One region of the Streptococcus sp. W151 genome, then DNA from elsewhere that is predicted to be linked to it. Evidence: predicted binding sites of a transcription regulator. Region 1 holds the regulator's gene; the other holds the start of a gene.
What was found. The regulator Rex, encoded in region 1, represses fermentation and respiration genes when NADH is low (regulators of the CRP and FNR family bind a similar motif). The targets are predictions, from matches to a motif close to TTGTGAANTANTTCACAA.

Region 1 (11,995 bases):
ACCGCATTTTCATCATCAAGGATGGCTTTAGTGATACGAGCAAGGGCAACTGCGATACCGTAGTATGTAGCTCCTTTTTTGTTGATGATAGTGTAAGCAGCATCACGAACACCTTCGAACAATTCGATCAATTCAGTTTCTTGAACATTTTGAGTATCTTTAAGGAATTCTTCAAGGTTTACACCAGCGATGTTAGCGTGTGACCAAACCGCAAATTCTGAGTCACCATGTTCTCCCATGATGTAGGCGTGAACAGAACGAGCATCCACATCCAATTTTTCAGCAAGAGCTTGACGGAAACGAGCTGAGTCAAGTGAAGTACCTGAACCAATAACGCGTTCTTTAGGGAATCCTGAGAATTTCCATGTAGAGTATGTCAAAACGTCAACTGGGTTAGCAGCAACAAGGAAGATACCGTTAAATCCTGATTCAATAACTTGTGTTACGATTGATTTGTTAATCGCAAGGTTTTTACCAACAAGATCAAGACGAGTTTCACCTGGTTTTTGAGGAGCACCTGCAGTAATTACGACAAGATCAGCGTCTGCACAGTCAGCGTACTCAGCCGCATAGATCTTCTTAGGTGAAGTAAAGGCAAGGGCGTGGCTAAGGTCAAGCGCATCTCCGACAGCTTTTTCGTGCAATTGAGGAATTTCAATAATTCCAAGCTCTTGTGCAATTCCTTGGTTAACAAGTGCAAATGCGTAAGATGAACCTACAGCACCGTCACCGACAAGGATAACTTTTTTGTGTTGTTTAGTCAAAGTCATGAGTCTAAACGTCTCCTTCTTATTTTTTTTTGAGATAGATTCTCATACGTCTTCATTCTACCACTTTTGCAAGTCTTTGTCATCTGAAACATTGGGAATCCTTGATGTAAACGTTTTTACCATTGTGTTCATTAGAAGAAAAAAAGGCTAAAATGTGTTATAATAGTATGGTGAATTAAGTAAAGAGAGGCATTTTTTGAATGCAGGATAATAATCTAATTGATGTGAATTTAACATCAGAAATGAAGACGAGTTTTATTGATTATGCCATGAGCGTAATCGTGGCTCGTGCGCTCCCTGATGTTCGTGATGGCCTGAAACCCGTTCACCGTCGTATTTTATATGGAATGAATGAATTGGGTGTCACTCCTGACAAACCACATAAGAAATCAGCCCGTATTACAGGGGATGTTATGGGTAAATACCACCCACACGGAGATTCCTCTATTTATGAAGCTATGGTTCGGATGGCGCAATGGTGGAGCTATCGCTATATGCTAGTGGACGGCCATGGAAACTTTGGTTCTATGGATGGAGATGGAGCTGCTGCACAACGGTACACAGAAGCCCGGATGAGCAAGATCGCACTTGAGATGTTGCGAGATATCAATAAAAATACAGTTGATTTTGCAGATAACTATGATGCCAGTGAACGAGAGCCCTTGGTGTTACCAGCACGCTTCCCTAACCTTCTAGTAAATGGAGCCACTGGGATTGCCGTAGGGATGGCCACTAATATTCCACCTCATAATCTCGGTGAAACGATTGACGCCGTCAAATTGATGATGGACAATCCCGAAGTGACCACCCGTGAACTCATGGAAGTGTTGCCTGGTCCAGATTTTCCTACTGGAGCCTTGGTTATGGGTAGATCAGGTATTCATAAGGCTTATGAAACAGGGAAAGGCTCAATTGTCCTTCGCTCTCGTACGGAAATCGAGGAAACAAAGAGTGGCCGTGAACGAATTGTCGTAACGGAATTTCCATATATGGTAAATAAGACTAAGGTCCATGAACATATCGTGCGGTTGGTGCAAGAAAAACGGATTGAAGGAATTACTGCTGTACGAGATGAATCTAACCGTGAAGGGGTTCGTTTTGTCATTGAAGTACGTCGGGATGCCTCTGCCAATGTTATTTTGAACAATCTCTTCAAGATGACGCAAATGCAGACCAACTTTGGTTTCAATATGTTGGCCATTCAAAATGGTGTTCCAAAGATCCTTTCTCTTCGTCAAATTTTAGGTGCTTATATCGAGCACCAAACAGAAGTGGTGACTCGCCGGACCATCTTTGATAAAGAAAAAGCTGAAGCTCGTGCCCATATTTTAGAAGGCTTGCTTATTGCTTTGGATCACATTGATGAAGTAATCCGAATCATCCGCAATAGCCAGACAGACGCTGAAGCACAAGCTGAGTTGATGTCGAAGTTCAAGCTCTCTGAACGTCAAAGTCAAGCCATTTTGGACATGCGTCTTCGTCGTTTGACCGGTTTGGAACGAGACAAGATCCAGAGTGAATATGACGACTTGGTTGCCTTGATTGCTGATTTGGCTGATGTTTTGGCTAAACCAGAGCGTGTGGCGACTATCATCAAGGAAGAATTAGAAGAAGTCAAACGCAAGTTTGGCGATGATCGTCGAACTGAGTTGATGGTAGGGGAAGTTCTTTCTCTTGAAGATGAGGACTTGATTGAAGAAACAGATGTCTTAATTACCCTTTCTAATAAAGGATACATCAAACGTTTGGACCAAGCTGAATTTACTGCACAAAAACGTGGTGGACGTGGTGTCCAAGGAACCGGTGTGAAGGATGATGACTTTGTTCGCGAACTCGTATCTACGAGCACCCATGATCATTTGCTCTTCTTTACGAATAAGGGGCGGGTTTATCGTTTGAAAGGTTATGAGATTCCCGAATATGGCCGGACAGCTAAAGGATTGCCAATTGTCAACCTCCTAAAATTGGACGAAGGTGAATCGATTCAAACCATTATCAATGTGGAGCAAGATCGCAGTGACGAGGCTTATCTCTTCTTTACGACGCGACAAGGTTTGGTCAAGCGAACCAATGTAGCAGAATTTTCAAACATCCGTCAGAACGGTCTGAAAGCTCTGAACCTACGTAATGAGGATGAATTGATCAATGTCTTCCTTACAGATGGCAATACTGATGTCATTATTGGTACCAAATATGGATATTCTGTCCGCTTTAATGAGGCTGTAGTTCGGAATATGGGACGTTCTGCCACAGGTGTACGTGGTGTGAATCTCCGTGAAGGAGACAAGGTTGTAGGAGCTAGTGTCGTTACCGATCAAGATGAAGTATTGATCATTACTGAAAAAGGTTATGGTAAGCGGACAATGGCTGGCGAATACCCAACCAAGGGCCGTGGTGGTAAAGGAATCAAAACAGCCAATATTACAGAGAAAAATGGTCCGTTAGCTGGTCTTTTAACCGTTAAAGGGGATGAAGATCTGATGATCATTACCGATACCGGAGTTATGATCCGGACAGGTGTGGCTAATATTTCTCAAACGGGTCGTTCGACTCAGGGTGTGAAAGTCATGAGACTGGATCAGGATGCTAAAATTGTGACCTTCACAACTGTACAAGCTGATGAAAAAGATGAAGAAGTAGTGGAAGAAAACGAATAGATAAGGGGACAGCATGTCACGCAAAAGAAAAAAGAAAAAGAGTTTACGTAATACTCTTATCAACATCGTTGCAACACTTTTGATTATTCTCTCGCTTCTCTTAATTTTCAATGCTCCGATCCGCAATATGATCATGGTTTGGCATACCAACCAATACCAGGTTAGCAAGGTCGATAAAAAGACTATTGATAAAAACAAAGAAGTGAAGACGAGCTTTGATTTCCAACATGTCCAGTCACTCTCGACGGAGGCCGTGATCAATGCCCAATGGCAGGCTCAAAAACTTCCTGTAATTGGGGGAATTTCGATTCCTGAATTGAACATGAACCTTCCAATTTTTAAAGGACTCGAAAACGTAGCCCTTTACTATGGAGCAGGGACTATGAAGGAAAACCAAGTCATGGGACAAGGCAATTATTCTCTTGCTAGTCACCACGTATTTGGCCTAACTGGAGCAAATGCCATGCTGTTCTCACCATTAGAGAAAGCTAAGGCTGGTATGAAGATCTACATCACGGATAAAGAAAAAATCTATACTTATGTCATCTCGTCTGTTGAGACAGTGACTCCAGACCGTGTAGATGTTATTCAAGATCGTGAAGGTGTCAATGAAATCACCTTGGTGACCTGTGAGGATGCTGCAGCGACTTACCGGACGATTGTAAAAGGAAACTTGGAAACCTCTGTTGACTATGACAAGGCTCCAAAGGACATCCTGGATTCATTTAGCAAGTCTTATAATCAAATGCAACTCTAAAAAACCAAAGCCCGAGGCCAAGAGAGGCCTGGGCTTTTTTCTTTATAGTATGGCATGAAATAACTAAAGGATTCTTGTAAAATTGTAAGCGATTGGTAATATAATGTAAGGAATTTGTCATAATATTGAGGGAAATTCGGTATATAATAAGAGGAGAAAGAGTATGATAAGGAGGTAGAATAGTGACGAAAGAGCGAATTTATCATCACTTGCATCATTTCTATAATCTCTTAATAAATGATTTTCCACGAAATGGATTAATTACGAAAGGAATCTACGAAGTAGAGCAAGTCTACCAGACCTTAGAAGCCATTCCTCAGAGTCAGGAGTACTTGATCCGCTGTGAAATTCAACAGTTTTTAAAGGAGCTTGAACAAGTTCAAACAGGTTATCAGATCCGCTTTAATAAAGATGAAGCCTTAGTGTTAGATGATTTGAAGCAAGAAATCGCCTGTAAATAATGAAAGGTCGTTATTTTCTCAATTTATTACGAATTAATAAGTGAGGAGGAAATTATGTACGACATATCATTTATTGAACCATCTTTGCTTCCTAGGGAACGCTTGGTTTCTGAAGGGGTAGATAAGCTGAGTCATCAGGAATTGTTATCCATTCTCTTACGGACAGGCAACAAGCAAAAAAGCGTTTATGAGATAGCACAAGGTCTTTTGAGCTCGGTAAATAGTTTAAAGGAGTTAGGGCAATTAACCCTAGAGGAGCTACAGGAAATCTCTGGCATTGGGCGAGTGAAGGCCATCGAACTTCAGGCTGTTATTGAGTTTGGACGAAGGATTCATAAAGATGAACTAATGAGTTCCGAACAAATCATGAGTAGTCAGAAATTGGCCCATAAAATTCAACAGGAAATTGGCCATAAAAAGCAGGAGCACCTGGTTGCCCTTTATTTGAATACCCAAAATGAAATTATTCATCAACAGACGATATTTATTGGAACAGTGAATCGAAGTATCGCGGAGCCGCGTGAAATCCTGCATTATGCACTGAAGCACATGGCAACCTCCATTATCTTGGCTCACAATCATCCATCTGGTGCCGTGTTCCCTAGTAAAAATGATGATGAAGTCACTCATCGTGTCTTAGAGGCCTGTGAAGTAATGGGGTTAACCCTATTGGATCATTTGATTGTATCCGAAGAAAACTACTATAGTTATCGAGAAGAAACGGATTATTTGGTATAAAAAAGGTTGGAACCTTCTTGTTCCAACCTTTTTGTTATTGAAGTATAAGTCTTTATTCTTCGTTTTTACGCATAAAATAAAGGAGTGTTTGCAATTCACTAGTAAGATCGACATATTGGACGACGACATCCTTAGGGACTGTCAGATGTACTGGCGAGAAACTGAGAATTCCCTTGACACCAGCATCTACCAAGAGGCTAGCAACTTCTTGAGCCTTAACACTTGGAACAGTTAGAATGGCTGTTTGAATGCCTTCTTGTTTGAGTTTCTCTTTAATAGATGAAATACCGTAAATAGGAATTCCGTCTTTACTTTTAGTATTGATCAGTTCGTGATCGTCTAGATCAAACGCCATGACAATTTTCATCTTATTGCGTTCATGGAAGCGATAGTTGAGGAGGGCACTTCCCATATTTCCGATCCCAACAATAGCGACATTAGTAATAGCATTGTCATTTAAAAGATCTGCAAAGAAGTTCATCAGTTTTTTTACATCATAACCAAATCCACGTCTTCCTAATTCACCAAAATAAGAAAAATCTCGGCGAACAGTAGCAGAGTCAATCCCAATCGCATCCGCAATTTGTTTGGAATTGGCGCGCTCTATTTTTTCAGAGTTAAAGCGTTTAAAAATGCGGTAGTAGAGCGATAAGCGTTTTGCTGTTGCGCGTGGAATTGGAGTATTTTTATCATGTTTCACAATATCACAACCTTTCCCTCTTATTGTATAGGAAGATTGTGAAAAAATCAACTATCTAGAACGGTTTTTCAAAAATATTTTTGTCTAAAGAAAAAGCTGATGGCGATGAGAGAGTTCCATCAGCATCAGCTTAGTTTTCAGCTTGCTCTACCTTTTTCAAAAAAGCATAGAGCCCATCGACCCTTCCTGTATAGGGGAGTTTTTCACCCTTGTATTCAATGGAAACAATTGAGTAAGAGTCAGGCAGGGTTACACAGCCTGAAAATGCTAGAATGCAGGCTGCAAGGTCAGGATAAGTAGTCGTTCGCTCTACTTGGTAAGCGTCGATATAAGTTAGGGTTACCATATTAGACCTCTGTTTTGTTGAAAATTTCTCTTTCGACAAGACTATCCATTAGGAAATAAAATTTTTGTTGGATAATGTCATTCTCTGAATTTTTAAAGATATTAACCAGACGAAGTCCAGACTTGTCTGTGATATTGATTTTAAAACCTGTAAGGTCTTTGTTGAAGATAATTTTAAGCAAGAAGCCTTCACCGCTATTTGGAACAGCTTCGAGCAAACGATTTAACTCGTAATTTCCAACCTTTGTAACAGCAAATGTATTGTCACGTAAGGTATATTTTTTAACATTTGGGTGTAGACTATAGGTATATTTGCAGTCTTTCAATGAAACGCTTGTTTCAAAAGCCATATTGTTCTCCTATGATAAAATTTCTTTAAGTTTTGCGAGGAAGTCTCGAACCTCCTCTACGGTATTGAGTTCTGAAAAACTAATTCGAAGGGATTCTTTCAAGCGTGAGCTATCCTTTCCATAGAGCGCTTCAAGGACATGGCTGGGTTGTACAGTACCGGCGGTACAAGCAGAACCAGTGGATACGGAAATACCAGCTAAATCCAGTCTCATCAGCAAGACATCGTTTTGGACGCCTGGGAAGCCAAGATTCCAAACAAATGGAAGATGATCGTCACTCGCATTTACGTAGTAGTCGTAGGCTGCTAAACCATTAACTAGTTCTTGACCGAGTTTTTGAACGTGGTGGAAATTTTCTTCTTGATGAAGTGTGGCTTGCTGTATCGCAGTTGACATCCCTACAATTGAAATGAGATTTTCCGTGCTGGCTCTCATCTTATTTTCCTGATCCCCACCATGGATGAGATTATCAAAATCTGGGACGGCTGCATAAAGGAAACCGACTCCTTTGGGGCCGTGGAATTTGTGGGCAGAAGCACTGAGAAAATCAATCCCTAACTCTTCGGGATAGACCGGGACTTTCCCAATTGCTTGGACAGCATCAACATGAAAGGCAGCGGGATGATTTTTTAAGAGTACTCCGATTTCTTTAATCGGTAGAAGATCTCCAGTCTCGTTATTGGCAAACATGGTAGAGACAAGAATGGTATCCGGTCTAAGAGCTGCCTTGATATCACTAGCCTGAATACGCCCTTCTCTTGGTTGGACGATTGTGACTTCAAATCCGAAATGTTCTACAAGGTATTCAATGGGTTCGAGAACCGCATGGTGTTCCAAAGCGGTAGTAATGATGTGTTTGCCATCTGCCTGGTGTTTCAAGCAGTAGCCTTTTATCACAGTATTATTACTTTCTGATCCACCTGAAGTGAAGAAAATACGATTTGGAAGGGTATGGAGAGATCTAGCAATCTCCTCGCGAGATTCACGGAGGAGTTTACTAGCCATTCGTCCATGAGCATGAAGACTGGATGGATTTCCAAAGGTTGTCTTCATGGTTTCTGTCATCGCAGTGATGACTTCAGGCAAAAGGGGAGTTGTTGCGGCATTATCAAAATATATCACATTCAGACCTTATTTCTTATGGTAGGCAAATAAAGGACTAACAGGTTTTCTTTCTTGAATGCGAACAATAGCTTCAGCGATTAGTTCGCTAGCTGTCAGATAGTTAATGTTTTTAGGAGTTGGTCCTTTTGGAGCAACAGAATCGGTTACTAAGATTTCTTTGATCGGAGCTTGATCTAATAATTCAACAGCACCTTTAACAAATAAACCGTGGCTTGATACAGCATAAATTTCAGTAGCACCATCACGTTCGACGATTTTAGCAGCTTCTGAGAATGTCTTCCCAGTATTGAGGATATCGTCGATCAAGATTGCTTTCTTGCCTTTGACATCTCCAATAATATAGCCATAATCACGGTTCGCATCATCTTGCTCGTAATCGATGATCGCAATCGGTGCATCAAGATATTCTGCTAAACTACGAGCTCGTTTAACTCCTGAGTTTTTAGGGCTGACGACAACGACATCTGGACCTGTCAGGCCTTTGTTGATGTAGTGCTCTGCAAAAAGTGGAATGGTAAAGAGGTTATCCACGGCAATATCAAAGAAACCTTGGACCTGAACAGCATGGAGATCGAGTGTGACGACGCGATTCACCCCAGCTTTGACCAACATGTTTGCGACGAGCTTAGCTGTGATTGGTTCGCGAGGAGCAGCAGTTCGGTCTTGGCGAGCATAGCCAAAATAAGGCATGACCACATTGACGGTGTTTGCGCTAGCCCGTTGGCAAGCATCCACCATGATTAACAATTCCATCAAGTGATTATTAACAGGAAAACTGGTTGATTGAATGATATAAATATCATATCCACGAACACTTTCCTCAATGTTGACTTGGATTTCACCATCTGAAAACTGACGGGATGAAATTTTCCCAAGTGGAACCCCAGCATGATCCGCGATTTTTTGCGCAATCTCTGGGTTTGAATTGAGAGAGAAGAGCTTCATATTTTTTTTATCCGACATGTGATTCCAACCTCATTTAGATTTTTGATCTTAGCACTATTTTAGCAAAAATTTGCGATAATTTCAGCTATTTTACAATCTTTGCGCTAATCTAGCGATTTTATTTTTTGCTGCTTTGTAGACGATTCCATGGTCTGAAATGAACTGATGAAAATTTTCTTCCTGTTCAGCAGTTTCCACCTCAATTTCCAACTCATAATCTTCAGTGTCTAGATAGAGACTGTGGTCGAGTGCCACCAAGCCTGCAGCTGTTTCTTTTTCGAATCGTTCTGTTGTCAGGCTTCCCCAGACAGCAAGTTGTTCAACGGGGATTCCTTTTGACTCCAAGAGGTTTTTGATTTCTCCATCAGGAAACTCTTGGTGTTGAAGAATCTCCTTGGTTTCTTCTGGGCTGAGTGCTTGATTGTACTCGAAATGGCCAACTGTTTCAGGAACTTTGAGAGTCAATTCCGCTTGATCTGTGAAAGTGCGCACCCGTAAGGCCATTTTTTCCTTGCGGATGAGCTGGTCGGGTGTATCGATATAGTGATTGGTTTGGACAACCAATTCTGTATCAGCAAAAAGTGAAAGGAGGGATTGGTATTCCTCCTTGTCTAGCAAGGTTTTGTATTCAATTTCTAAATGGTTCATTTTATGGTCCTTTGCTTTTTTTCGAAAGCGATTCATGATATAATAAGAGATGTGTTTATTGTATACAAAAATGGTTCAGATTACAAGGTGGTAGGATGACAATTGATTGGGAAAACTTCTTAGATCCTTATATCCAAGCAGTTGGCGAATTAAAAATCAAACTGCGTGGGATTCGAAAGCAATATCGTAAGCAACAAAAGCATTCTCCAATCGAGTTTGTGACAGGTCGTGTTAAGCCGATTGAGAGCATCCGAGAAAAGATGATCCGAAGAAATATTTCTGAAGAAAATCTGGCACAGGATATGCAAGATATTGCTGGTCTTCGCATCATGGTCCAGTTCGTAGACGACGTCGAAGAGATCTTAGAGGTTCTGAGACAACGGCAGGATATGCGCGTGGTCCAAGAGCGAGATTACATTCGCCACAAGAAATCAAGTGGCTACCGGAGTTACCACGTTGTGGTGGAGTATCCAGTCGACACCATTGATGGAAATGAAACAATCTTAGCAGAGATTCAAATTCGGACCTTGTCCATGAATTTTTGGGCAACGATTGAACACTCGCTCAATTATAAATATAAAGGAGACTTTCCAGACGAGATCAAAAAACGCTTAGAGACGACTGCAAACCTGGCCTATCTCTTGGATGAAGAGATGGGAGCGATTCGGGATGCGATTCAGGAGGCTCAAGCCCTGTTTGATCCACTTCATCGTAAGTTAAATGATGGCGTTGGAAATAGTGATGACACAGATGAAGACTACAGGTAAAAAAGTATCCATTATTCGCAATCGCAAGCGTCAAAGTGAAGAGGTTTTTCAGCAGTTGCGCTATAAGCTTAGGAAAAATAATTTTATTTTGACGGAGAAGCATCCGGATATTGTGATTTCAATTGGTGGAGATGGGATGTTGCTATCGGCCTTTCACAAGTATGAACACCAGTTGGATCGGGTTCGCTTTGTTGGCGTCCATACCGGACACTTAGGATTTTATACAGATTACTTAGACAGTGAAATCGATAAGCTCGTTGAGAACTTAAAATATGATACAGGAGCTAAGGTTTCTTACCCTATTTTGAATGTCAAGATCACTTTCGACAATGGAGAAAACCGTACCATGAGAGCTTTAAACGAAGCGACGATTAAGAGAAGCGACCGGACCATGGTTGCTGATCTCACGATTAATGGAGTTGATTTTGAGCGCTTCAGAGGAGACGGCATTACTGTTTCGACTCCTACAGGAAGTACGGCTTACAACAAATCCTTGGGAGGAGCAGTCCTTCACCCAACTATTGAGGCGTTGCAGATTGCTGAAATTGCTAGTCTCAACAACCGTGTTTATCGTACCTTGGGTTCTTCTGTCATTGTCCCTAAAAAGGATAAGATCGAGATTACACCGACGAGACCTGGCTTCCACATTATCTCTGTCGACAATTCAACCTATTCTTACCGCAACATTGCAAAGGTGGAGTACCAGATTGACAACCATAAGATCAATTTTGTGGCTAGTTCTAGTCATACTAGCTTCTGGAATCGGGTCAAGGATGCCTTTATCGGAGATGATAGGGAATGAGATTTGAATTCATTGTCGATGAGCATGTCAAGGTTAAGACCTTCTTGAAAAAGCATGAGGTTTCTAAGGGCCTCTTAGCAAAGATCAAGTTTCGTGGTGGCCAGATCCTTGTCAATGGACGTCCGGAGAATGCAGTTTATTTGTTGGATATTGGGGATCACTTGGTCATAGACATTCCAGCAGAAGAAGGGTTCGAAACCCTAAAACCCATGGATCGGCCCTTGGATATTTTGTTTGAAGATGATCATTTTTTGGTCTTAAACAAACCCTTTGGCATTGCCTCGATTCCAAGTGCGATTCATTCTAATACCTTAGCAAATTTTGTAAAAGGCTATTATGTGAAGCAGGGATATGAGAATCAGCAGGTTCACATTGTTACTCGTTTGGACAAGGATACTAGTGGCGTTATGCTTTTTGCAAAACATGGTTATGCCCATGCTCGCTTGGACAAGCAATTGCAATCTAAAACGATTCAGAAACGCTATTATGCCTTTGTTAAGGGAGAAGGTCAGTTAGACCCTGCTGGAGAGATCATTGCCCCGATTGCGCGTGATGAAGAGTCGATCATTACTCGAAAGGTAGCAAAGGGAGGCAAGTATGCTCATACTAGCTACCAGGTTGTTCAATCTTTTGGTGATATTCACCTAGTGGATATTCAGTTACACACAGGTCGAACCCATCAGATCCGCGTTCATTTTTCCCATATTGGTTTTCCGCTTTTGGGAGATGATCTCTATGGCGGAAGTCTAGACGATGGCATTGAGCGCCAGGCCCTCCATTGCCATCGTCTATCCTATTATCATCCATTTCTAGAGGAAGAATTGGTCATAGAAAGCCCACTGCCTCCAGATTTCCAAGCTGTTCTAACACAGCTTCAAACCAGTTATTAATTATTAAAAGGAGTAAAACTCATGGAAGTTTTCGAAAATC
Region 2 (11,995 bases), on a different contig from region 1:
CTCGATAGATGGCTCCACCAACTAGAGCAGAGAAGGCTGGAGCATAAAACATGTTGCCTCGATGATCAACCAGACTTCCAAGCAGGACGCCTAAGCCAATAGCAAGAAAATACAAGCCTGCAAAGGCCGCAACCTGCTTAAACTGATGTTTCTGTATTATTTTCATGCATCTATCCCATCATTACCGGTGGCTAATTTTCTTGGATAGGAAATCGCCCATAAATTGGACCAGAACGATCAGAATGAGAATCAACAAGGTCGCTACAAAGATGACATCATTGTTAAACATGTTTTTCCCGTAGTTGATGGCTAAGGTTCCTAGTCCTCCTGCACCAACGGCACCTGCCATGGCGGTTTCTCCGATCAAGGAAATGATGGTCACGGTTGTTACACGGATCAAATCTGGAAGACCCTCACGAAGATAAACTCCGACGATATCCCAGAAGGTTGCCCCACTGGCTTGGGCCGCTTCAATCACGCCTCCATCCAATTCGGACAAGACCACTTGAACTTGGCGGGCAAAGAATGGAAAGACAGCTAGGGACAATGGAACAAGGGCTGCTGTAGGTCCGATGGTATTTTTCAAGAGCAAGTAGGTCAATGGATTAATAAAGGCCAACAAGATAATGAAGGGAATGGCGCGGAACAAAGAAGTAATCTTGTCCAAAATTTGGAAAACGATTTTATTTTCGATGACGCCACCCGGACGGGTCAAGACTAATAAAAGCCCTGTCACCAAACCTAAAAATCCACCAATAATGAAGGAAATAACGGTCATGTAAAGAGTCAAGTAAATAGCGGTTCCCCATCCATACTGGCCAGACCACCCTAATTTATAAACATTTGGTAAATACGTTTGAATTAACTGGATCATGCTTTTCTCCCATCTTTCACAATAGTCACGGAAACACCTACATTTTCTAACTCAGATTTAGCTGTTTCCAGATTTTGAGTTTCACCTGATAAGATAACCACCAATTCTCCGACAGGAGTGTGATCAAGGATCTCGATGTTCCCAAATAAAATGTTGGCAGATACTTGGTACTGCTTGTAAATATCATTGATGATGGCTGTATCTGTCACAGAACCTGCATACTTGAGATGCGCTAAAATCGAATCATCAGGCAAGTTCTTCACAATCGCTTGTTGATTGATTTTCACCATGGCTTCATCGATTCCTGTTGCAACGGTGATGAAGTCTTGCGTCAAGGCATTTTTCGGATTTGAGAAGATATCTAAAACAGACCCTTCTTCAATCAGTTCACCATTTTGCATGACAGCTACTCGGTTTGCTATATCTTTGACAATTTGCATCTCATGGGTGATCAAGACAATGGTTAAGCCAAGTTTTTTATTTAACTCTTGCAACAACGCTAGAATTTGTTTGGTCGTCTTTGGATCCAGGGCTGAAGTTGACTCATCTGAGATCAAAATCTTTGGATCGTTTGCAAGGGCACGCGCAATCGCTACCCGTTGCTTTTGACCACCAGACAATTGGGCTGGGTAATTTTCTGCACGGTCAGCTAAACCGACTAGTTCCAACAATTTCGCCACTTTCTCATTCTTTTGTTCTTTATTCAATTTAGAATGTTTAAGAGCGAAGGCAACATTTTCTGCGACAGTCATTTGAGCCATCAAGTTGAAGTGTTGGAAGATCATCCCGATATCCCGACGCTTCTCTCTTAGGGCAGCTGGTTTCAAAGTTACCTGATCTTGATAAATCACATCTCCATCCACAGTGATGGTTCCGGCGCTAGGCACTTGCAAGAGATTGATCACCCGAACCAAGGTCGATTTCCCGGCTCCAGAATACCCTACAATCCCATAAATATCGCCTTCATTAATATGAATGGTCACATCTTTGACGGCTTGGATCTGACGTTTCTTTTGCTGGAAGGTCACATCGATGTGGTCCAGCTGAATCATTGCTTTACTCATAACTTGCTATTAACTCCTTTATTAATTCAATATGGGTGTAATAATCGGCGATTTTCACATTTTCGTCGCCCCCATGATCACGGCTATTGGCATTGCCAATTCCAAAGGCTGCCATCGGCACCTGCAAAGCCTCAAATACCGTATGCATTGGTCCTGTTCCCGCTGTTGTAGGAAGAACAGAGACCCCTTCTCTATAGAAATCTTTGGCCAGCCGAATCACATTTAAAATCGATGGGGCACTCATATCACTGCGGTAACTCATTTCACCGAGAGTGTAGACCAATTCGACCTGATCATAGCCATTTTTCTTCAATTGCTGCTTGATCTTTTCTAAGACATCTTTGGGATCTAGTCCTGGAACCAAGCGCACCTCCATCTTAGCACGCGCCTCTGCTGGAAGAATGGTCTTGACACCTTGGCCTTGGTAACCAGAGCCAAAACCTTCAATATTCAAAGCTGGTTCAAAATAGAAACGGCGCAGAAATTCCTTGCGATCTTCCTTCAAAATTGGGAGGGTTAGACCATAGGTTGCCGCTACATCTTCTGGCCCCTTGTTGGCATATTGTTCAATCAAAGCGAGCTCGCGTTCATTGGGTTCTTGAATCTGATCGTAAATCCCATCCACCAAGATTCGGCCTTCTTTGTCACGTAAGCTTGCAATAGCATTTAACAAATACCAGGAAGCAGAGTCTACGACACCACCATGGCTGGAATGGATATCCACTTCTGCACTCTTCACCAACATATCAAAGGTCACAATTCCCTTACTACCACCGGAGATTTCCAGTTGTCCTTGATTGTTTCGGGTTCCTTGTTCCCAGACTAGAAGATCTGCCCCTCGCAAGTGTTTCTTATGTTTAGCTAAGTATTTATCCAAGTCAGTCGATGCAGACTCCTCTGCCCCTTCGATGATAAAGGTGATATTGACTGGCAAATCGCCACTTTCACGAATGTATTTTCGCAAAGCTGTGAGGCGGGCCGTAATGTGACCTTTATCATCATCAACCCCTCGACCGTACATGGTCCCGTAATGAACCGATAAGGTAAAAGGATCTCCCGTCCAAGGTTGGTCTCCATCCGCTGGTACTGTATCATAGTGGTTATAAAAGATGATGGTTTTTGCGTCTGGATTTGGGGAGAAAAATTTAGCAATGACAAAGGGAGCTGTGTAGCTATCATCTACTTCCACTTTAGCTCCTGCAGCTGTAAAAATTTCTCCCAAATAATTGGCCACTTCCTTGAGGCCAACCTGTTGAGCAAAAATGGATTTTTTTGAAATTAAGGTCCGCAAGACTTCAAAATAGTGTTGCGCAACCTCATCATTTTCAAATTTACGGATTTGTTCCGCTTCTGTAGCAAAAGGCATGCATTCCTCCTAATACGAGATAAGAGGTAGAGAATTTCTTCCCCACCTCATTCATACACTAGAGACCGTTTCTTAGAAGACTGGTTGGTCCATTCCTTCTGAAGATTCTTCGATCGCTTTTTTCACATTGTCTTTATGATAGGCATCGATGATTTCTTTGATTGCTTTTGCTTTGTCAGATTTTTCCCAATCTTTCTTAGCAGCAATCAAGTTGTACCATTGTTTTGAGTTGTTGTCTTTCTTTTCAACATAGATCGCTTTTTTGAAGTCAACCCCTGCTTCACGAACGAAGGTATTGTTGATGACAGCAGCATCTACTGAAGGAAGAGCAGAAGGCGTTTGAGAAGCATCCAATTCAGAAATCTTCAAATCTTTTGAATTTTCTTTGATGTTTGATACGTTTGCCAATTGTCCATCTTTGGTATCCAATTTAATCAAACCTGCTGATTGCAAGACATACAAGGCGCGGCTTTCATTTGTTGGGTCATTTGGTACGGCAATGGTTCCACCTTTTGGAATTTCTTTGATAGAAGTGTATTTATTTTTACCGTTTTCTGTACCAGAGTAGAGACGGATTGGAGCAATGTAAGTATCCGCTACAGAGACAAGCGCATCATCATTTTTAGAATTCCAGTTATCCAAGAAGTTGTGGTGTTGGAAAGCATTGATATCTACGCTACCATCTTTTACAGCCACGTTTGGTTGCGAGTAATCTGTAAATTGGGTGAATTCCAATTTGATGCCTTTTCCTTTGAGGTTTTCTTCGACTGCATCCCAACGAGCTTTTTCAGTGTCGCTCAAAGTCATGACACCCACTTTAACTGTTGTTTCACCATCTTTGCTAGATGATTTTGAAGAACCACATGCTGCAAGAGCAACTGTTGCGACAGCTGCAAGAGCTGTTAAACCAAGAATTTTTTTCAATTTCATTTTAAAATCTCCTTTAAATAAATATTATTCTTTAATATCTTTTGCTTCTGGTAGGTAAGAACCACCGAAGTATTTTTTAGACAATTTTTCAAGGGTTCCATTGTCATAGAGTTCCTTGATGCGTTTGTTGACAAATTTTTGAAGGTCTTTATCCTCTTTTGCAATAATTGGATAAACATAAGGTTGTTGGTCGCTTGGAAGCTCGATAACCTTCAAGTTGTCATAGCCTTGATCACGAATGATGGTATCTACAGAAATCCGTTCGAAGATCTTGTAATCGGTACGACCATCCGCTAGATTGGCCATGATGGTTTGAATGGTTCCATCTGTGTATTGCAAGTCGGTTGGATTATCTGAATGTTTTTTATTGTAATCTTCTAATTGTTTAGCAGTAGATGTTCCTTGAACAACTTCTGTTTTCTTGCCACCAATGTCATCCAAAGATTTAATAGAAGAATCTTTTGGTACGACCAATACTAGTGGATTACGAGCATATGGATTTGGATAGAGGTATTTTTCTTCCCGCTCTTTTGAGTAGCTGATGTTGTTGGCACCGATTTGGAAACGGTCACTATCTAATCCAGCAAAGACTGAAGACCACTCTGTCTTGTTAAAGTTCACTTCGTATTTGTCTGAACCTTTAAAGATTTCACGCAATACTTCGATTTCATAACCAGTTAGCTTGCCGTCTTTTTCTTCATAAGAGAAGGGTTTGGTTGTTCCAACCGTCCCCACTTCAATGGTTTTCTTCCCACTGGCTGATTTACCAGATGAGCATGCTACTAAAGCACTGGTTGCAAAGACTGCAACTAATCCTAAAGCAGAATACTTAATCATTTTTTTTAGATTCATAGGATCTCCTTTTTGGTTTCAGGCACATAAAACGCCATTTTAAAAGTATTTTTTTATTTTATCAAAAAAGCATTCACTTGCCTAATATATATTTTTTATGGAGGTGATAGTTTTTCTTTATCACACTTATTTTTCTTTAAAATACCGCAATAAGGCTTGCGCATTTTCAACATAATAGGGAACCGATACCTGAAAAGCTGCATCATCGATGGTCATGTGATCATGATGGAGGTCTGGCGCATCCGGATCTCCATTTGAACCGATAAAGGCAAAGACTCCAGGAATTCGTTCTTGGTAAAAGGCGAAGTCTTCTCCAGCTGTAGATGGATTTGCTGGAAGCACCTCAGCCAAGTCTTGTGAAGCTTCCCAAACGACTTTGGTCAATTCCTCATCATTAAAGGTAACAGGCGGGGTCACTCCCCACTCAAAAGCTACATCCACTTCCAAGCTTTTTGCTATATGACGAATGATCGAAATGAAATGTTCCTTCAACTCTCTTTGCACACTCGGATTAAAGGAGCGAATCGTTCCTTCAAAATAGCCTGATTTTGGGAGTACATTCCAGGTTGAACCCACATCTAGATGCGTAATCGATAAAACAGCTGTTTCAAAAGGAGAAACGGTCCGTGAAATTAATAATTGTACATTCTGAACCATGGTTGTAACGGCTGTTACCGTATCAACTCCCAAGTCTGGTCTCGCAGCATGGCTACTAACCCCTGTTACAGTGACCTTAAATTTCTCTACCCCTGCCATCATAGCTCCAGCATTCAAAGCAAGTTGACCTGCTTTTAGCTGAGGCATATTATGAAAACCAATAATTCCTTGAACATCCTCCAACAGTCCTGTTGCTAAAACGTCAGAAGCACCTTCTGATATTTCTTCAGCCGGTTGAAAGATCAAGCGTATTGTTCCTTCTAGCTGGTCTTCTTTTTCCTTGAGAAGAGCTGCTGCTCCTAGAAGACTGGTTTGATGAAAATCGTGACCACAAGCATGCATGACACCCGGATTTTGACTTTGGTAGGGAAGATTCGTTTGTTCCAAAATCGGAAGGGCGTCGATATCTGCACGTAGCGCCACCACTGGTTGGCCGGACCCAATTTCTGCAATCAGACCAGTTTTTAACCCACTATCTAAAATACGAATCCCCAACTCTTCCATACGTTCCCTTAGAAAGGCGGTTGTCTGGTATTCTTGACCAGACAATTCAGGGTGTTGGTGGATATAGTGGCGAATCTCTGCTAACTCTTCATAAGAAAAAGACACAAATCGTCATCTCCTTTCAAACTTAAAACTATTCTATCACTAATAAGAGTAGTCGTCCAATTTCTGTTTCTTGGGTTTTGGTATAGCTTAAAACTATATCAAAAAACTCCTAGATCCATATCCTAGGAGTATCTCTTTTAATCTTAAGAAAGATTTCCTTCAAATTTTTCCATAAAGCTTTCACTATTGTAGGCTTTTTCTACTTCCCATTTGCCATCTTTCTTAACAAAGGTCAACTGGTAGTCGTACCGATCCGGCGTCGTCAAGGGACGATCTGCTAGAGAAGCCATCATTTCCTCTCTATAGGCTTTGTTTTGAGCCTGATTGGCCTCAATGATACTCGAATAATCTTTACGATGTTCTTGATAGAAGGTCTGCATGTGGTTTAAAATCGTCTTTTCCATGCTGACAGTCTCAGGATTTAGACTAATGACCACCTTGTCCGGGAGATATTGTTTAACCTTATAGGTTAATTTAGCGCGCTTTGCATTTTCCTTTTCATAAGCATCGATAAACTGGGTCACTTCTTCTTCTGGGAATTGGTAATCGTGTAGTTTACGAGTAAAATCAGCTGCAAATTTCGCACGGAAATCACTGGCTTCCTTTTTCAAATCAGTTCCCAAAACAAAATCATCATCCTTTTTGACCTTTCGTTGACCACTGAAGTAAACTTGATTGATGTATTCATCAGCTAGAAGGGTAGAAGCTTCCACCTTGTCCTCATACTGAGAAGAATCCACCACAAATTTTAGAGGCTTCGCTTTTTTATCAGAGCTATAGGTTTTTCGTTCATACTGCACTTCGTATTTTTTGCCTTTTTCGACTGGGAAGACAATATAGCCGGTTAATTTTTTATCCTGGGCCAACTGATCACTCTTGAGCAATTGGAAGGCTTCCGTTTGGTCATAAATTCCTGACTGCAATTTGACCTTGTTGTTCTCCGCATCGTAAATGGTGATATCTGAATCTGACACGTTAATAGATTCTTTAGCAACATTCTTAAATTCTAATTGAAGGGCCAAATAAGTGCCGTCTTCTGAGTCATTGAGGACAGGCGGTTTGATGTATTGCCCTCCTTTTAGGCTCAGCTCTACTTGACCGTCAGATGCTGAATTTTTCGCCGCTTTTTCCGTCTTTGATTGCTGCGAATTTGTCTTTTGAGCAGTGGTGCCACAAGCTACTAGACTCAATGTCGCCACAGCAAATAGGGTCCATTTAAAAATCTTTTTCATCCTTATCTCCTTAAAAAAGTTTTGTTCTATTTTAACATCTTTTTCTATCTATGTATACGCTATATAGTGATAACTCTTCCCTATCATAAAAAGGCCAAGACCTTCGTCTCAACCTTTTAACTAAAATATGATAGGTCTTGATTTTACAAGATGCCTTTTTCTTTTTGAATCATGAAATCCTTGAGGGAAATCAAGAGAACTGCAAGGAGGATCATGACCATCCCAATCACATCAACCATAAAAAAATGCTCCTTCATAATGACAAAGGCAAAGAAAACTGCCGAAACAGGCTCAAAGGACGCCAGCAAGCTTCCTTTAACGGCTCCTACCAAAGAGGTTCCTTTCAGAAAGGCTGTATAGGCAAAAATCGTCCCAATCACCACCAAGCCAAAAAGGGCCATCCAGGTATCGAGTCTGTAGTTTCCAGAAGAAGAGAGAAGACCACTAAAAGGGAGCATTAGGATTCCTGGAATAGTCATCCCAACTCCAATCACCAGCATGCTTCCCCATTTTTGAATCAAGTTCAGAGGTAGAATGATATAGAGGGAATAGGCAAAGGCTGACACCACTCCCCAAACCAAACCTTTCGGATTGATAGCCAGATGGTTAACTTGACCGTGTGTTGCTATTAAAAATGTGCCACCAATCGCTAGAAGCATCGAAACCACTTCTGCCAGTGTAGGGGCTACCCTATCCTTGACACAGGTATAGGCTAAAATTCCAACCGGACAGAGATACTGTAACACCGTAGCAGTCCCAGCATTGGTTTCAGCAATCGCCTCTAAATAGGTCAGCTGAGTCAATAACAATCCTAAAAAGGCAAAAACAAGGAGGGGGAGGTAGGAAGATTTATCTTTGACAAAGGCCAAAAACTTCTCCTTATCTGCAACGTAGGAAAGAAGAATAAGGACAATTCCAGAAAAAAGCAAACGGAGATTTGTTAACTCAATAGCCGAAAATCCATGAACCATTAAATATTGCCCGCTAACTCCTGATAGTCCCCAAGCGATCCCAGCAATCAAGGTCATGAGTGTTCCTTTCATCGTCTTTGACATAGTCCCCTCCCAAATCTGTTCCTTACTTTTATTGTATCATAAAAGGCCGAAACGAAACGTTTCAGCCTCATATATTTCATATAAATTTATTCGCTTATTCAGGTTGAACCAAGATCTTGATTTGAGATTTATCTTGTGTTAATTCAACAAATCCTTCTTCAACGATATTTTCCAATTTAATTTTCTTGGTAACCAATTTTTCAGCAGAGAAGTAGCCTTGTTCCATCAATTCCAACACTTTAGGGAAGATATGACGGTAGGCAATAATTCCTTTGAGAGATTTTTCTTGGATAGCGAATTCATTTGGATTGATGCTAGCTTCACGTTCCCAGATAGATACGACCATACATTCCCCAGCTTTATGAACCGCTGCAAGGGCTTGACCTAAAACAACTGGAACTCCAGTAACTTCATAAGAAACATCTGCTCCACCACCTGTTAAACGATGGATGGCTTCGACGATTGTTTCTCCTTCTTCTGGGCGAACAACGATTGCTCCCAATTCTTCCGCTTTCGCTTGGCGTTCAGGAGATAATTCAACCGCATAGATTTTTGATGCTCCTGCTGCACGAAGGGCTTCAACAATCAAAAGACCGATTGGACCCAAGCCAAAGATAACGGCTGTATCCCCAGTTTTCAATGCAGATTGACGAACGGCATAAACAGCCACAGCTGCAGGTTCTGTAAGCGCAGCTTGTTCATAGCTCAAGCTATCTGGAATCACATGGACAAGATCACCGTCAAGGACACAATATTTGGCAAAACCACCATCTGCAGCAAGGCCGACAAAGTTCAAGTTTGGATCAAGGTTATAATCACCAATCAAATTGTGCTCTGCAAGAATTGGTTCGATAGTGACACGATCCCCAACTTTGACACGAGTCACATCACTTCCGACTTCTACAATTTCACCAGAGAATTCATGTCCCAAAGTAACCGGTGCTTTTTGACCAGAATACACATGTTCTTCAGTTGGGATGAAGATCGGTCCATCCAAATATTCATGCAAGTCCGTCCCACAGATCCCTGTGAACTTAACTGCCACTTTTACTTGATGTGGTTGTACTTCAGGTACTTCCACTTCTTCGATACGAACGTCTTTTGCTGCATGCCAGCGAGCTGCTTTCATAGTAGCCATATGATGATCTCCTTTATATTTCCATGATTTGCATTTTCCTTTTCAGGAAACTCAACAAATCTATTGTAAGCCTTTTCACAAACTTTGTCAAGAAGAAACTGAAGATAAAAAAGAGCCGCCCTTCGACTGCTCCTTCTTACTTCTTCTTGATTCGTGAATTCTCTATTCTCCAGCCCACAATCCAACCAAGGACAAGGAGATAATTTTCAAGCGCACCAATCCCATTGACTGGCAGATGATAGTGAAAATAATTGAAGAGATGATTGGTCCCAATCCCAAGCCCACCGATAATCAAGGCCAATAAAACCGTACGAAGATAAAACCAATCATATTTCAGATTGACAGCAATGAGAATCACAAGAACTGCCACATTCCAAATCCCAATCTCCCGCTGCCAACCGACAGAAATACCGTATCCCGAATGACTTCCCATATAGGATGGAAAGAATAGTTGGAAGATAATCGCTCCAGACATAGCGATAATGACTAGGATAAATAAAACTCTTAAAAATTTATTCATGTAATTCCTCCTAATACCTGTTGACATGTAATCGTCTTTCCTATTCTAACACAATTTTATAGATAGTAAAAACCAACCTCTCAGCTGGTTTTTTCTCTATTACTCTTCTTTCAACTTCGCCAATTCTTGAGCAAGTAACTTGAGGGCTACTTGTGGGTTGGCTTGGCCTTTGGTTGCTTTCATAAGGAAGCCTGTGAAGGCCTTGTCAGCATTCCGTTTACCTGACTTGAAGTCGGCTACGGCTGCTTCATTGTCTGCAAAGACTTGGTGGATGATTGGAATCAAGACTTCTGGATCTGAAATCTGTACCAATCCGGCTTTTTCGACGTATTCACGCGCACCGCCACCGTTTTTTGCCAAGTGAACGAAGACTTTCTTGGCAATCTTAGAAGAAATGGTTCCATCTTCGATGATGGCAATCATTTCCACCAAGTTTTCTGGTGTCAATTGGATATCTTCAAGGGTCTTGCCTTCTGCATTCAAGAATTGTGCCACTTCCCCTTGGAGCCAGTTAGAGACTTGTTTAGCATCTCCGCCAAGGGCTACGGCTGCTTCAAAGAAGTCAGACGTGACTTTCGTCGCTGTCAATTGGTTGGCATCATAGTCAGACAAGCCAAGCTCTGCCACGTAGCGAGCACGGCGATCTTTTGGAAACTCTGGCAACTCCGTACGCATTTCCTCGATCCACTCATCTGAGATTTCAAACAAGGGAAGGTCTGGTTCTGGGAAGTAACGGTAATCCGCTGCCCCTTCTTTTACCCGCATAAGAATCGTGCTCTTGTTGGCCTCATCATAACGGCGTGTTTCTTGACGAATAATCCCACCTGAACGCAAAATTTTTGTTTGACGCTCCACTTCGTATTCAAGACCTTTACGGACGTTTGAGAAAGAGTTCAAGTTTTTCAACTCCGTCTTGGTACCAAATTCCTCTTGGCCGTATGGGCGAAGGGAAATGTTGGCATCCACCCGCATTGATCCTTCTTCCATCTTGACGTCAGAAATGCCAGTGTATTGGATGACTTCTTTCAAAGCTGTCAAATAAGCATAGGCTTCTTCCGGAGAACGCATATCTGCTTCAGATACAATCTCGATCAATGGGACCCCTTGACGGTTGAGGTCTACATAAGAGAAACCGTCTGTTCCGTGGGTGTTCTTACCAGCATCTTCTTCCAAGTGGGCCCGTTCAATCCCGATTTTCTTAGTTGAGCCATCTTCCAATTGCACTTCAATCCAACCGTTGTAACCGATTGGTTCGTCAAATTGCGAAATCTGGTAGGCCTTTGGATTATCAGGGTAAAAATAGTTCTTACGGTCAAAGTGCATGTGCTGATGGATGTCCATATTCAACGCCAAAGCAGCCTTGATACCAGCGTCCACAACACCCTTGTTCAAGACAGGAAGCACCCCTGGGAAAGACCAGTCAATCACATTAGTATTGGCATTTTGCTCGTTCCCAAAGTGGGCAGAGGTTGGTGAGAAAATTTTTGAGTTTGTATTCAATTCAACGTGGACTTCAAGTCCGATGACTGTTTCAAAGTTCATTAATTGTCACCTCCGAAAATAAGGGGTTGTTGCTTATGGTAATCCGTTGTTGCTTCAAAGGCTGCTGCGGCTTGGTAGATGGTTTCTTCCGAATACTTAGGACCAATCAACTGCAAACCAACTGGAAGTCCTTGCGCAAAACCTGCAGGAATCGAA

Region 2: ACVC7Q_RS08655 (2,3-butanediol dehydrogenase) is a predicted target of Rex. The motif match lies at 9,841-9,858, and genes of this name have one in related genera.

The regions. Positions count from the first base shown of each region.
Region 1 is NZ_JBRKNT010000001.1:518,334-530,328, reverse strand. It holds gene ACVC7Q_RS02485 (L-lactate dehydrogenase) at 1-770, opposite strand, end outside; gene gyrA (DNA gyrase subunit A) at 971-3,427, shown strand; gene ACVC7Q_RS02475 (class A sortase) at 3,441-4,184, shown strand; gene ACVC7Q_RS02470 (porphobilinogen deaminase) at 4,367-4,645, shown strand; gene radC (RadC family protein) at 4,700-5,383, shown strand; gene ACVC7Q_RS02460 (redox-sensing transcriptional repressor Rex) at 5,436-6,083, opposite strand; gene ACVC7Q_RS02455 (DUF4649 family protein) at 6,214-6,429, opposite strand; gene ACVC7Q_RS02450 (DUF1831 domain-containing protein) at 6,431-6,778, opposite strand; gene ACVC7Q_RS02445 (cysteine desulfurase family protein) at 6,788-7,900, opposite strand; gene ACVC7Q_RS02440 (ribose-phosphate diphosphokinase) at 7,910-8,866, opposite strand; gene ACVC7Q_RS02435 (CYTH domain-containing protein) at 8,939-9,496, opposite strand; gene ACVC7Q_RS02430 (GTP pyrophosphokinase) at 9,592-10,263, shown strand; gene ACVC7Q_RS02425 (NAD kinase) at 10,247-11,065, shown strand; gene ACVC7Q_RS02420 (RluA family pseudouridine synthase) at 11,062-11,955, shown strand; gene pta (phosphate acetyltransferase) at 11,977-11,995, shown strand, end outside.
Region 2 is NZ_JBRKNT010000006.1:49,220-61,214, reverse strand. It holds gene ACVC7Q_RS08700 (MptD family putative ECF transporter S component) at 1-166, opposite strand, end outside; gene ACVC7Q_RS08695 (methionine ABC transporter permease) at 182-874, opposite strand; gene ACVC7Q_RS08690 (methionine ABC transporter ATP-binding protein) at 871-1,938, opposite strand; gene ACVC7Q_RS08685 (M20/M25/M40 family metallo-hydrolase) at 1,931-3,304, opposite strand; gene ACVC7Q_RS08680 (MetQ/NlpA family ABC transporter substrate-binding protein) at 3,377-4,234, opposite strand; gene ACVC7Q_RS08675 (amino acid ABC transporter substrate-binding protein) at 4,259-5,086, opposite strand; gene ACVC7Q_RS08670 (amidohydrolase) at 5,213-6,352, opposite strand; gene ACVC7Q_RS08665 (DUF4352 domain-containing protein) at 6,496-7,584, opposite strand; gene ACVC7Q_RS08660 (DMT family transporter) at 7,728-8,639, opposite strand; gene ACVC7Q_RS08655 (2,3-butanediol dehydrogenase) at 8,734-9,777, opposite strand; gene ACVC7Q_RS08650 (hypothetical protein) at 9,914-10,297, opposite strand; gene gatB (Asp-tRNA(Asn)/Glu-tRNA(Gln) amidotransferase subunit GatB) at 10,397-11,839, opposite strand; gene gatA (Asp-tRNA(Asn)/Glu-tRNA(Gln) amidotransferase subunit GatA) at 11,839-11,995, opposite strand, start outside.